One region of the Mesorhizobium sp. M1342 genome, then DNA from elsewhere that is predicted to be linked to it. Evidence: predicted binding sites of a transcription regulator. Region 1 holds the regulator's gene; each other region holds the start of a gene.
The links. Region 1 encodes PhoB, which activates phosphate uptake and scavenging genes when phosphate is short. Its sites were predicted from a motif close to TGTCATNNANCTGTCAT; they were not measured.

Region 1 (4,605 bases):
CTGCATTCCGGGCAAAGGCCTGCTCCGACAGGCTGGCAACAGCCGAGCGTTCCGCCGACAAGGCATCATTCTTGCCGATGGCAAACTGATTTGCCACGACCAGCGCAAGCAACAGACCAGATCCCGCCAGCGTAAGCCAGAACAGCAAAGGATGGATGAGGTACAGCAGGGCGAGGAAGAACGGAGCAAACGGCAGGTCGAACAAGACCGCCGCGCCACGTGACCTGATGAAGGCGCATACCGAGGCAAGGTCGCGCAGTGGAGGCAGGGCTGCTCCCCCGGCGTACTTAGCCTCCAGCGAGACGGCGAATGTCCTCGCGCCCAGTCTGTTGTCGACAATGGCTGCAACGCGCTGCGTGTAAACGGAGCGGACCGCATCGAGGAGACCGAGAAAGGCGAGTGCGAGAACCGCGATAGCAGAGAGGTAAAGAAGCGTCTCGACGCTGGAGGAAGGCAGGACGCGGTCATAGATCTGCAAGAGATAAAGGGGGATCACCAATAGCAGGATGTTGATGAGGAACGAAAAAACACCGACATCGGCGATGGCGCGCCTCAAGACTGCCCGCAGATCAGACCGTGCAATCATTCCCGCGCTCCTAACGGCTCATGGCCCCAACATAAGGGCGTCGCTTAGACCGAATGGTCGCCGGCGATGTCCAAGGGGTGGTGCTGCAGGTCGTCCAGCGTATAGGCGCGGATGTAGTCGATCTTCATCTCCGCTGGCGTAGCCAGATGGTCAGGAGGCTGGCCGGCAATGCCGCCCACCGCGAGATTGGCCAGCATATACATGGGATCGTGCATGTCGGCCGGCGTCGCTGCTTGAGCGACCTTTACACCATCATAGGTCCAGACAAGCTCATCCTTCGTCCAGAGCAGGCCATAGGTGTGGAAACCGTCGGTATCCGCAACGTTCACCGTTGAAGAAACCTTCGTGTGCGCTCCCGTCTCATTGGAATGCGCCGTCATGTAGAGCGTGTTCGGGTCCTGGCCACGCGTTTCGACAACGTCCAGCTCCGGCGGCCACGAGCCGTCCTCCGGAAGCAGCCAGAACGCCGGCCAGGCTCCGGCTGTTTCAGGAGGATCCGCCCGCATTTCGAAATAGCCGTAGGTTTGCGAGAAGGTGTCGTGGGTCGTCAGGATCCCCGAGGTGTATTCGTAGTTGTTGATCAGAGGCTTGATGTCCTCCGGCGCCTGCGCGGCGGTGATGGTGAGGACGCCGTTCTCAACGCTGAACGGATGGACCGAACTCGTCGGGCCATAATTGGCGTCGATATACCACTGCAACTCACCATTGCTGCTCAACGTGCTGCCGTTCGGCGCTCCCCACCAGAAATTGGAATTCCAGGTGCCGTCCTGCCCGTCCCGAAGGCTCAGCGTGTTGAAATCGTCGGAGAAGGACAGCGTCATTGCGGACTTGTCGATCGGAAGTTCGAACTGGGTGGGCTGCAGCTTGTCGATGGTCGTATTCTTGAACACCAGGATCTCGTCGGATCCGAGGTTCAGCATCACGTTCGATTCCACCTGGACCATCTGTGAACGGACGGCATCGAACGAAGTGAAGTCGTAGCCGTCAAGCCGGACCGCATCGGTCGCACCGAAGTCGAAGATAAGATCGCTTCCATTACCTTTGGAGATGGCGAAAGTATCGGCGCCATCGCCGCCGATCAGGACATCATTTCCCTTGCCGCCATCCAGCGTCTGGTGACCCGACCCGCCCTTGATGATGTTGTCCACCGCATTTCCGAACGCAAATCGGTTGGTGCCGGTAACGACGAGGTTCTCGAAATTGTCGGGGAGCTTGTAGCTCATCCATGTGTCGATCGTGTCGATCCCTGCCCCAGGATCCTCGACCACCTTATTGTTGGTGGAATAGAGATGATAGTAGTCGTCGCCGGCGCCACCGTAGATCGTGACAGTGACGCCGGTGTCTCCCCAGAAGGAGTCGTTGCCGGAGGTGCCATGCAGTTCCGGTCCAGACCCGGTGGCCGAGAACCAATGAGTGGAAGCGCCGGTGTAGGCAAGAGGGATGCCCTTGGCATTTAAGACCGTGCTCATCAGAAATCCTTCCCAATGGTGCCCGACCTGGTCAAAGGTCCGGCGACCGCTTCCAAGCAACGCTGCAAAGAACGAGATCGTTCCACAGAATCGTCATTAGATCCGAGATCGCGTTGAGCAATCGACAGACGAGCAATGAATAAAGAGGAGAGGACTCGCAATAATTTGAAGTAATTTATTAAAATTGTATATTTCTGCAGAATACGCGTCATCCGACGAACGTATATCTAAATTAACTCAAAGTCATTCTTGCGTGGCTTTCTGGTCGGAGTCTGCGGGCAAGATGGCGACGTACCAAGTAATTCGCCGTGCTTCCTGCGGCCAGCCGGGCCCCAATAGAGAGTTTGGGAGATCGGGGAACGCCAGAAGCTGCCTGTCGCTTTGGCCCAAATGCAGTCATTCGAAACCTGATGAGGATGACCGCTCCTGGCGTCACGTGCTCGCTCCCCATCCATGAGACGAGTGCAACATTCCACCGGCTGTTGGCGACCGCGTGCTAATCGAGTTTTCCCGATCTATCGGGACGGAACAGCCACCTAGTCTTCCCTGATCGCGTAACCCGCCCCACGGATGGTGCGGATGACATCAGGCATGCGGCCGTTGTTGACCGCCTTGCGCAGCCGGCCGACGTGCACGTCGACAGTGCGTTCGTCGATGTAAATCGTCTCGCCCCAGACATTGTCGAGCAGCTGGCTGCGCGAGAACACGCGGCCGGGGTGGCGCATCATGAATTCGAGCAGGCGGAATTCGGTCGGCCCGAGCCGGATCTCGCTCTTCTTGCGATAGACCCGGTGCGACTCGCGATCGAGCACGATGTCGCCGACCTTCAGCACGCTGGACAGCACTTCCGGCTTGGCCCGGCGCAGCAGCGCCTTGACCCTGGCCATGAACTCCGGCGTCGAGAAGGGCTTGACCAGATAGTCGTCGGCGCCGGTCGACAGGCCGCGCACGCGGTCGCTTTCCTCGCCTCGCGCGGTCAGCATGATGATCGGCAGCCGCTCGGTCTCTGGGCGCATTCGCAGGCGCCGGCAGAGTTCGATGCCGGAAACCGCCGGCACCATCCAGTCGAGCACGAGAAGGTCGGGAACGTTCTCCTGCAGCCGGATTTCGGCCTCGTCGCCGCGCGTCACCACCTCGACCTGGTAACCTTCGGATTCAAGATTGTAGCGGAGCAGCACGCCTAGCGGCTCCTCATCCTCCACCACCATGATGCGTGGTGCGATCATCGGCTGGTCACCCCTGTTATGCCGCTGGCGCGGACATTGCCGTCTCGTCCTGCTTCGGACGATTGGCTGGCAGCTGCGTGCCGGTCAAAACATAGTAGGCATTTTCGGCGATGTTGGTCACGTGGTCGCCGATCCGCTCGAGGTTCTTGGCGCAGAACAACAGGTGCGTGCACGCCGTGATGTTGCGGGGATCTTCCATCATGTAGGTCAGCAGCTCGCGGAACACCGAGGTGTATTTGACGTCGATGCGTTCGTCATTGTTTCTGAGCGTGGCAAGCGCTGCCGGGTCGGCGGCGGCGTACTCGTCGACGACCCCCTGCACCTGGATCAGCACCAGTTGCGCCATCGCGTCGATCGAATGCGAAAGGTCGTGCGGCGTGACACTCAGCCCGACAGTGCCGACGCGCTTGGCGATGTTCTTGGCAAGGTCGCCGATGCGCTCAAGGTCGCCGGCCATGCGGATCGAACCGACCACCGCACGCAGATCGTTGGCCATTGGCTGGCGCTTGGCGATCAGCGTGATGGCGCGATCGTCCAGCTCGCGCTGGCGTGCATCCATGATGGCATCATCGGAAACCACGCGCTGCGCCAGCGCATTGTCCGAATTGAGCAAAGCCCTGGTCGAGCCACTGACCATCGAGCGGGCGAGATCGCCCATGTCGCGGATCAGCTGGCTGATCTGCTCCAGATCCTCATCGAAAGATGCGACGGTATGTTCACCCATGATCTTCGTCCCTCGTATGCCTGAGCTCAGCCGAACCGGCCGGTGATGTAGTCCTGGGTGCGTTTGTCGTCGGGGGTGGTGAACATCTTGTCGGTGGCGCCCTCCTCGACCAGATAGCCTAGATGGAACATCGCGGTGCGCTGCGACACGCGCGCTGCCTGCTGCATCGAATGGGTGACGATGACGATGGTATAGTTCTGACGCAGTTCGTCGATCAGTTCCTCGACGCGAGCGGTGGCGATCGGGTCGAGCGCCGAACACGGTTCGTCCATCAGGATCACCTCGGGTGACACGGCGATGGCGCGTGCAATGCACAGACGCTGCTGCTGGCCACCGGAAAGACCCGTGCCAGGTTCCTGCAAACGGTCCTTGACCTCGTTCCAGATCGCCGCCTTCTTCAGGCTCGACTCTACGATCTGATCCATATCGGCCTTGCGCTTGGCCAATCCGTGGATGCGCGGACCATAGGCAACGTTCTCGTAGATCGATTTGGGGAACGGATTGGGTTTCTGGAACACCATGCCGACGCGCGCCCTGAGTTCGACGACATCGATGTTCTTGTCGTAGATGTCTTCTTCGTCGAGCGTTATCTTGCCGGTT
Region 2 (4,605 bases), on a different contig from region 1:
GACGCGTGTCGCCGAGCCGCCGGCAAGCAGCTTGTCGAAGGTCTTGTTCTCGGCGGTCGGAAGGCTCAGCAGGGCGACGCCCTCGACGTAGTAAGGCCGGGAAAAATTGACCAGCTGCGAGCGCTGGGCGCTCATCGTCATGAACTGAATGGTGATGTCGACCTTGTTGGTGGTGACGTTGGGGATGCGCTGTGCCGGATCCTGCATCACGAACTCGACCTTGGTCGGATCGTCGAAAAGGCCCTTGGCAAGAATGCGCCCCATGGTGATGTCCATGCCGACGAGTTCGCCGGCATCGTTCTCGAAGTGCCACGGCGCATTGGTGCTGCCGGTGCCGACGATCAGCTTGCCGCGATCGAGCACGGTGCGCAGCAGGCTGTCGGGTGCTGCCTGGGCAGCGGCCTTTTGGGCATCGACGGTTACCGCCGCACCCACGACGCCGGCCGCGGCCAGTCCCGCCATTCCCAATTTCAGAAAATCACGTCTTCCGGATGTGTCGTTCACGGCGACCTCCTTTCGTTTGTGTTCCCCTTGCACAGGCAATACACGCGTCAGTGACGTCGAAGCGATTGTCTCTTACAAGAGACGCATGTATCCTGTACAGGACAGATACTAACACCGGGAATCAACAATGCAAGATGGCAATACCTCGGCACTTTCAGCCGGCGAGAAGATTTCGGGCTCCCGTGAAAAGGGGCTCAACCGGGTGCTCGAGATTCTGGAGTTTCTTCACACGACCCAGCGCGCGATCGGCATTGGCGACCTTGCCAAGGGCGTGAACGCGCCCCGCTCGACGACCTATACGCTGGTGCGGTCGCTGGTCGATGCGGGACTGCTGGAAATGGAAGGCGACGGCAATCGCGTCTATTTCGGCAAGAAGCTCTATCTCTACGGAATGGACTATGTGCGGGGCAACGACCTTTTGAGGCGGGGGCGCCAGGAGGTCGACAATCTGTCGCGCGAGACCGGCGAGACTTCCGAACTGTGCATGCTGCAGAGCGGCCGCTATACGATCGTCCATGCGAGTCCCGGCACCAGACCGTTCCGCATCAGTTCCGCCACCGGCTTGCAGATACCGCTGCCCTGGACAGCCTCGGGGCGGCTGCTTCTGGCGGGGCTGGAGAAGGCTGAGATCGAAGACATGGTGTCAAACGACGATCTCGTGCTGCCCGACGGGCGCAAACTGCGGCTTGACGATTTCGTCGCCGACATCGCAAAAGCGCAGGTCACCGGCCATTGCGTCACTTCGGGCCTTGTCGATGCCTATACGAAGTGCCTTGCCGCACCGGTGTTTTCAGCGCCGGGCAAGGTCGAGGCGACGATGTGCCTGGTGGTCCCCATCGATACGTCCGAGGAGCGGACCGGCGAACTCATCGGCCTGCTGCGTGATCGTGCCGCAAAGCTTTCGATCGCCGGGTAGCGCGCGGGCGAGCGAATGCCAACTCACGCAATGATGTCGGGAATGATCTTGTCTTCCAGTGCCATCAGCCGATCCTTGAGGAACAGCTTCTTCTTCTTCATGCGCTGGATCTGCAGCGGATCGCAGGCCATGGCGATCATCGCGTTGATGGCGGCATCGAAATCGGCGTGTTCCTGCTTCAGGCGGGAAAATTCGAGGCGAATATCGGCCTGTTCCTGATCGGACATTCTCTACCGTCTGCACGTCTGCGGCGCCCAAAGCTGGGCCTGATTGGGCGGGGCCGGGTGTTTTGTCACCGGCGTGCAGCCCATATCACATTTCACAGTGTCGTGGAATGCTACCACGGATCATTCGACATCGCCCGCGGAAGGTGACACACTGTCACCGTGCCGTCACAGAAGCGAACCTGCGGTGGACGCGCCGTGACGGTTGCAATCGAGGAAAACCATGAAAGGGAGAACCAATCATGTCTCTTGCATCCCATCTTGATGAGTTGCAGCGGAAACACGGCGACATCGAACGTGAAATCGATGACGCGATGAATCATCCATCGGTCGACGACCTCGAAATCGTGAATCTCAAGCGACGCAAGCTGGCACTCAAGGACGAGATTGAAAAACTAAGAGGCAAACCGACCACGCATTGATACCCTCCTGACATAGCCGCCCAATATCCGCGGCCTCTTTTCCCGGCGGCACCACGCCGCCGGTGTGGAGGGTTTTGATTTCCAGCACCGGTCTGTCAGCCGAAGCTGGACTTGCACAGGCTCAATTTCCGCTTCGGCCGTCGCCCGTTTCGCCAGATCATCGATTGTTTCCTGGCCTCTGGTGGCGGACCGATTCCGGCCAGTGGCGACCTGTCGCCATTGACAAGCCATCTTTGCTCCTCCACCTCATGCCCGGACCTCAGCGCATCGGCCCGGGGCGTCGTTGTGCGTCCATGCAGGACACAAGATGCTCCAGAGACAAAAGGCTGCCGGCATGACCGGATATTTTTCCTCTCCTTTTCCCCGCCGTACGTCGGTCGGCGTCGATGTCGGCGGCGTGATCGTCGGCGGCGGCGCGCCTGTCGTCGTCCAATCGATGACCAACACCGACACGGCCGATATCGACCAGACCGTTGCGCAGGTCGCAGCCCTGCACCGGGCCGGGTCGGAGATCGTGCGCATCACCGTCGATCGCGACGAGAGCGCCGCCGCCGTGCCGCGCATTCATGAGCGGCTTCAGCGGCTGGGTATCCACGTGCCGCTGGTCGGCGATTTCCACTATATCGGCCACAAGCTTTTGGCCGATCATCCGGCCTGCGCCGAGGCGCTGGCCAAATACCGCATCAATCCGGGCAATGTCGGCTTCAAGGACAAGAAGGACCGCCAGTTCGCCGATATCGTCGAGATGGCGATCAAGCATGACAAGCCGGTACGCATTGGTGTCAACTGGGGCTCGCTCGACCAGGAGCTTTTGACCCGGCTGATGGACGACAACCAGGACAAGGGTTTCCCGCTGACGGCCCAGGAGGTGATGCGCGAGGCGATCGTGCAGTCGGCGATCCTGTCGGCCGAGATGGCGGAAGAGATCGGCCTTGGCCGCGAGAAAATCATCCTGTCGGCCAAGGTCAGCGGCGTGCAGGACCTGATCGCCGTCTATACCGAGCTCGCCACCCGCTCCAACCACGCGCTGCATCTCGGCCTGACCGAAGCCGGCATGGGCTCGAAGGGCATCGTCGCTTCGTCGGCCGCCATGGGCATCCTGCTCCAGCAAGGCATCGGCGACACCATCCGCATCTCGCTGACACCGGAGCCGAATGGCGACCGCACGCGCGAGGTGCAGGTGTCGCAGGAATTGCTGCAGACCATGGGGTTCAGGCAGTTCGTGCCGATCGTCGCCGCTTGCCCCGGCTGCGGCCGCACGACCTCGACCGTGTTCCAGGAACTTGCCCAGAACATCCAGGCGGATCTCAGGAAGAATATGCCGGTGTGGCGCGACAAATATCCCGGCGTCGAGAACCTCAAGGTCGCGGTGATGGGTTGCATCGTCAACGGCCCGGGCGAGTCCAAGCATGCCGACATCGGCATTTCGCTGCCCGGCACCGGCGAGACGCCGACCGCGCCTGTCTTCGTCGACGGCAAGAAGGCGGCGACGCTGCGCGGGCCGTCGATCGCCGCGGATTTCGAGAAAATGGTCGCCGACTATATCGAACAGCGGTTCGGTCGCGGCGGCAAGGCCGCGGCAGAGTAAGTCAAATGCAGCGTTTCCTATGGGCGACGCTGATCCTGCTGTACGGGCTGACCTGGTCGGCCCTTGTGCAGGCCGATCCGCCGCAATCCGCTAAGCAGCGGCTGATCGACAAAGTCTGCAATCTGATCCAGGCGCATGCCGACCAGAACGGCCTGTCCAGGGATTTCTTCGCCCGGCTGATCTGGAAGGAAAGCCGTTTCGATCCCAACGCCGTCAGTCCGGTCGGCGCCGAAGGCATTGCCCAGTTCATGCCGGGCACCGCCAAGATGCGCGGGCTTGCCAATTCCTTCGACATCAACCAGGCGATTCCGGCTTCGGCTAGATATCTCGCCGAAATGAAAACCGGCTACGGCAATCTCGGCCTGGCCGCCGCCGCCTACAATGCCGGCGAGAGCCGGGTGTCGCGCTGGCTCAGCTCCGGGGGGTTCCTGCCAATGGAGACCGAAAGCTATGTCTTAGACATCATGGGCGAACCAGCCGACAAGTTCACGGACCGGGCCTATGCTGGAAAAGTCGAGCCGCTCGACGCAAAGACGGATTTTGCCGTCGCTTGCCGAAAACTGCCGGTGATCATGTCGCGGACGGTGGCCATGGCTTCGATCAACATAAAGCCATGGGGCATCCAGGTGGCCGGCAATTTTCGCCGCAGTGCCGCGATCAACCAGTGGCTCAGGGTAAGGAGCCGGTTCCCGGCCCTGCTCAACGGGCATGATCCGGTGGTCAGCCGGGTGCGCACGCCGATCGGCCGGCGCGGCATCTACGCGGTCAGGATCGGTGTCGACCGCCGCGCCGATGCCAACGTTATTTGCCAGAAATTGCAAAGTGTCGGTGGGGCGTGCGTGGTGGTGCGCAACCGGTAATTTGGCCGCTGCCGGCGCGATGTTCTGTCTGAGAAAGGCATTTATAAGCGACAGCCGGAACGTCGCATCCAGCAAAGATTTCAGCTATAGC
Region 3 (4,605 bases), on a different contig from region 1:
TCGGGCCGCTGGTCAGGTCGCCGGTGCCCCGGCGCGCGGGCATTTTTTCGTCCATGGCGGGCAGCTCGGCGGATGGTGATTTGGATCCAGTCCACGATGATATCGCAGGCGGGACCGAGATGCACCCTTGCGAACGCGCCGCACGGCTGAAAGCCGCTGCCCCCCGTTCATATCAGCCGCTGCCCCAGCGGACGCGCCAAGCGCGCCCGTCCGTGCAGTGGTCGTTACTTCTTGGCCAGACCCGGCAGCGTGACCTGATAGACCAGGAACATGGTGTCGACATTGGCGCCGTCTTCCGCCTTGTAGGGCGCGCCGACCTGGAAACCGTCCTGGGCAAGGAAGTCGTTGTCGTTGGCGACGAACAGGAAGTAGTCGTCGGGCAGCTTCGCATCGAGCACGCTGACCACCGACATCGCCTCCCACTTCTCGGACAGGTTGTTCTTGTCGTTCGGCGCGCCATTGTGCAGGCCGAAGCGGCCGAGCTCGGCACTGTCGTTGATGTCGATGAATGGCGTCAGCTTGGCCGGTGTCACCGATGGGTCGACGACGCCCTTGGGGGCGACCGGCTTGTCAGCGGCATCGAAGGCGCTGTCGGCGATGTCGGTCGCGGTGGATAGGTCGACGACGTTGACCTGGCGATAGAGCGAGGCATCGCCCTTCAGGCCCTGGCCGTTGCCGCTGTCGCGCGCCAGCATCAGGAAGGTCTGATCCGACAGTGCCACGATCTCGCTCTGCGCGGCGACCTTGGTCTTGCCCTTGGCATCCTTGAACACCGGCAGCGGCACGACATACTCATGCGCCAGCTTGAGATGGCCGAGGTCGGATGCGTCGTAGACCAGGGCGCGGGTGTTCTGGCGCGTGGCGGGCGAATCGCCGCCGTCCTGCCTTGTCGCCGACTGCAGCACGGCGATCACGAACTTGCCGTCCGGCGTCAGTGCCATGCCTTCAAGGCCCTGGTTGTTCTGGCGGCCGGTTTCGGGATCCTTCGGATCGGGCTCGGCGGCACCGGGTCCCGGATTGTCCGAGGCGAAGTTCGGCGTGCCGTGGCGCATCGGCACGAGGGCGGCCGGTGGCTGGGTTGCCGACAGCAGATGCCCGTCGGCGGAAAACCGATAGATGTTCGGGCCGTATTCGTCGGAGATGAACATCGAACCATCGGGCAGCCGCACGATCGCCTCGTTGTCGAGCGCCAGCTTGCCATTGTCGGCTTGCGGCAGGATCGGCATGTCGCCGCTTGCCGCGCGCACGCCGTTGAGCGGGTCGAGGCCGGTGGCATCAGCGCCCTTGTCGTCGGTGAGCAGCATGGTGTCGGCGAGCGTCGCCTTGACGCCCGTCTGCTCCTGGCCGGCAGCGGGTGCGGCACCCAATGCGGTCGGCATGAATTCTATGCCGATGGTGTTGAGGCGCGGCCGGTAGTCGGTGGTGCCGACGACATTGTAGCCGCGGTCGGGCAGCAGCCAGAGCGAACCCTTGTAACCATCGGCGCCGTGCGTCCAGCCTGATGTGTCGATCGCCATGCCGGAGCCCGAGCCGAAGGTCTCGCCGAACTTGTCGCGCTGAGCGGCCGGGATGCGGCCGACACCGACCAGCCCCTTGTTGACGAGGCCGCCGACGGTCGCGGTGCTGTCGGCGAGCGCCGGCGTCAAGGCGGTGAACAAGGCCAGCGCGACGCCGAGCGACGCGGTTCGGTACAGGTGTTTCATGGATAATCCTCTTTGTGACGGATGTGCCGCGAGGCGCGACATCGATGATGCCGCGCAGGCCTCCCCGAAACGCGGTCTACGGCGCGAACATGATGCTTACGTGACAGCGCGCGGTGCATGCCGGCGGTCGACGAAAAACGATGCGCGCGCGCGGCACTAGACACTTATGTCCAGTGAATATATGCTCCAGCCTTCGGACTAACCGTGGAGGGGAAGCCTTGAAGTCGCACTACCGCGCAGTCGTCATCGGAGGTGGCGTGGTTGGAGCCTCGGTGCTCTATCACCTGACGCGGTTCGGCTGGAGGGATGTGGCGCTGATCGAGCGCGCCGAACTGACGGCCGGTTCGACGTGGCACGCGGCGGCAGGCTTCCATTCGCTCAACGCGGATCCCAACGTGGCGGCGCTGCAGGACTACACCATCAATCTCTACCGGGAGATCGAGGCCGAATCCGGCTGGGATATCGGCCTGCACATGAAGGGCGGCGTCAACATCGCCAGCGATCCCGCGCGCTGGGAGTGGCTGAAATCGGCCTGGGCGGTGTTCCAGTCGGTCGGCATCGAGACCGCTAGGTTGGTAACGCCCGATGAGATCAAGACGATCTGCCCGATCGTCGACGTCACCGGTGTGCTTGGCGGGCTGCATGATTCCAACGAAGGCCATCTCGACCCGTACGGCACGACGCATGCCTATGCGGGTGCTGCGAAGAAGCGCGGCGCCGACATCATCCTGCGCAACCGGGTCGTCGAGTTGAAGCCGCGCGCCGACGGTCGCTGGGATGTCATCACGGAGCAGGGCACCATCATCGCCGAGCATGTCGTCAATGCCGGCGGGCTGTGGGCAAAGCAGCTCGGCCGCATGGCCGGCGTCGACCTGCCGGTGACGCCGATGGAGCACCATTATTTCATCACTGAGGACATTCCCGAGATCGCGGCGCTGGACAGGGAAATCGGCATCGCCGTCGATCTCGATGGCTTTTCGTATCTCCGGCAGGAGCGCAAGGGCGTGCTGCTGGGCGTTTACGAGCAGAATCCGAAGCACTGGAACATGGATGGTGCGCCATGGGACTACGGCATCGAGCTGATCCCGGAAGACATCGATCGCATCAGCCCGGAACTCGCCAAGGCGCATGAGCGCTTCCCTTGCCTGGCGACTGCCGGCATCCGCAAATGGGTCAACGGTGCCTTCACCTTCACCCCGGACGGCAATCCGATTGTCGGGCCGGTGCGGGGGCTGAAGAATTACTGGGTCGCCTGCGGCGTCATGGCCGGTTTCAGCCAGGGCGGCGGCGTCGGCAAGTCGCTGGCCGAATGGATGATTTACGGCGAACCGCAGGCCGACATTTTTGGCATGGACATCGCCCGCTACGGCGCCTTCGCCGCCAACCGGGAATATCTCAAGCAGACCACGCGCCAGTTCTATTCGCGCCGCTTCGTCATGACCTTTCCCAATGAACGGCTGCCCGCCGGCCGGCCGCTGAAACGCCCCGGCGCCTATGACGGCATGACGGCCGCGGGATGCGAATGGACGGCTTCCTGGGGGCTGGAAATCCCGGCCTATTTCGCGCCGATGGGATTTGCCGAGAACACGACGCTGCGGCGCTCCAACGCCTTCGACATCGTCGGCGACGAGGCGCTGCAGGTGCGGCGCGCCGCCGGTCTCGTCGATATCTCGGCCTATTCGCGCTATGCGGTGGCGGGGCCAGGTGCGGAAGCCTGGCTCGACCGGCTGCTCGCCTGCAAGCTGCCGAAACCCGGACGGGCCGGCCTGGCGCCAATGCTCGGTCTTGACGGACGGCTGAAGGGCGACCTCACCGTCTTCAACTGGGGCGGCGGCAGCTATTGGCTGATGGGCTCCTACTATCTCCGGGAATTCCACATGCGCTGGTTCGAGAGCCATGCGGCTGAAGGCGTCACCGTCGCCGACCTGTCCGACACGATGAGCGGCTTTCTGCTGACCGGGCCGAACGCGCGCAAAATACTGGAGCGAACGACGCATCAGGATGTTTCCGGCGCAGCGCTGCCGTTCATGGCCTGCGGCGCATTTGATATCGGCATGGTGCAGGCACGTGTTGCGCGGCTGTCGATATCAGGCGAACTCGGCTTCGAAATCAGTTGCCCCGTGACCATGCATGCCACTCTGCGCGACACGCTGCTGGGCGCTGGCGAGGATCTGGGCCTTGCCGAAATCGGCTACTATGCGCTCAATGCGCTGCGGCTGGAGAAGAGCTTTGGCATCTGGTCGCGCGAATTCACGCAAGGCTACACGCCGGGCCAGACCGGTCTCGACCGGTTCATCGCTTTCGGCAAGAGCGACTTCATCGGCCGCGAAGCTGCCTTGAAACAGCGCGAGGCCGGTAGCGGCCAAAGCCTTGTGACCCTGGAAATCGATGCGTTCGACGCCGACGCCAGCGGCTTCGAGCCGGTCTGGTATCAGGGCCGACGCGTCGGCTTCGTCACGTCGGGCGGCTATGGCTATACGGTCGGCAAGAGCCTGGCGCTGGCGCTGGTCGACCGCGATGTTGCAGGCGAGGGCACCGCGCTCTCCGTAAATGTCGTGGGTGAGGAACGGCCGGCGCATGTCGTCGCGGCCTCGCCCTACGATCCCGAGGGCAAGGCAATGCGGCAATGAGGAGGATTTCCGATGGTCGATGACGCGGCACGGGATGGCAGGCGCGAACGCCGGCGTGGACGCACGGGCGAGGCCGGCAGCGAAAGCAGCCGCCGGCCGAATTACCATTCGCTGAAGAACCCGTTCCTGCCGCAGCCGATCTTTTCGGACGATCAGGTGGCCGCGATTCACGACACCGCGCTGCGGGTGCTGGAAGAGCTCGGCATCAAGGTGCTGCTGCCGCAGGCGCGTGAGCTTTTCGCCAGCGCCGGCGCGCTGGTCGATCCGGACAC

Region 2: NKH06_RS31515 (YdcH family protein) is a predicted target of PhoB. The motif match lies at 1,800-1,816, and genes of this name have one in related genera.
Region 3: NKH06_RS22250 (esterase-like activity of phytase family protein) is a predicted target of PhoB. The motif match lies at 1,793-1,809, and genes of this name have one in related genera.

What each region holds. Positions count from the first base shown of each region.
Region 1 covers NZ_JAMYLI010000024.1:28,154-32,758, reverse strand. The annotation lists gene NKH06_RS23335 (type I secretion system permease/ATPase) at 1-586, opposite strand, end outside; gene eglC (endo-1,3-1,4-beta-glycanase EglC) at 631-2,055, opposite strand; gene phoB (phosphate regulon transcriptional regulator PhoB) at 2,592-3,281, opposite strand; gene phoU (phosphate signaling complex protein PhoU) at 3,298-4,005, opposite strand; gene pstB (phosphate ABC transporter ATP-binding protein PstB) at 4,032-4,605, opposite strand, start outside.
Region 2 covers NZ_JAMYLI010000053.1:14,335-18,939, forward strand. The annotation lists gene NKH06_RS31500 (transporter substrate-binding protein) at 1-504, opposite strand, end outside; gene NKH06_RS31505 (IclR family transcriptional regulator) at 632-1,420, shown strand; gene NKH06_RS31510 (YdcH family protein) at 1,444-1,647, opposite strand; gene NKH06_RS31515 (YdcH family protein) at 1,887-2,066, shown strand; gene ispG (flavodoxin-dependent (E)-4-hydroxy-3-methylbut-2-enyl-diphosphate synthase) at 2,401-3,654, shown strand; gene NKH06_RS31525 (lytic transglycosylase domain-containing protein) at 3,660-4,514, shown strand; gene NKH06_RS31530 (Stf0 family sulfotransferase) at 4,516-4,605, shown strand, end outside.
Region 3 covers NZ_JAMYLI010000022.1:31,805-36,409, reverse strand. The annotation lists gene NKH06_RS22255 (MATE family efflux transporter) at 1-55, opposite strand, end outside; gene NKH06_RS22250 (esterase-like activity of phytase family protein) at 225-1,703, opposite strand; gene NKH06_RS22245 (GcvT family protein) at 1,922-4,333, shown strand; gene NKH06_RS22240 (trimethylamine methyltransferase family protein) at 4,346-4,605, shown strand, end outside.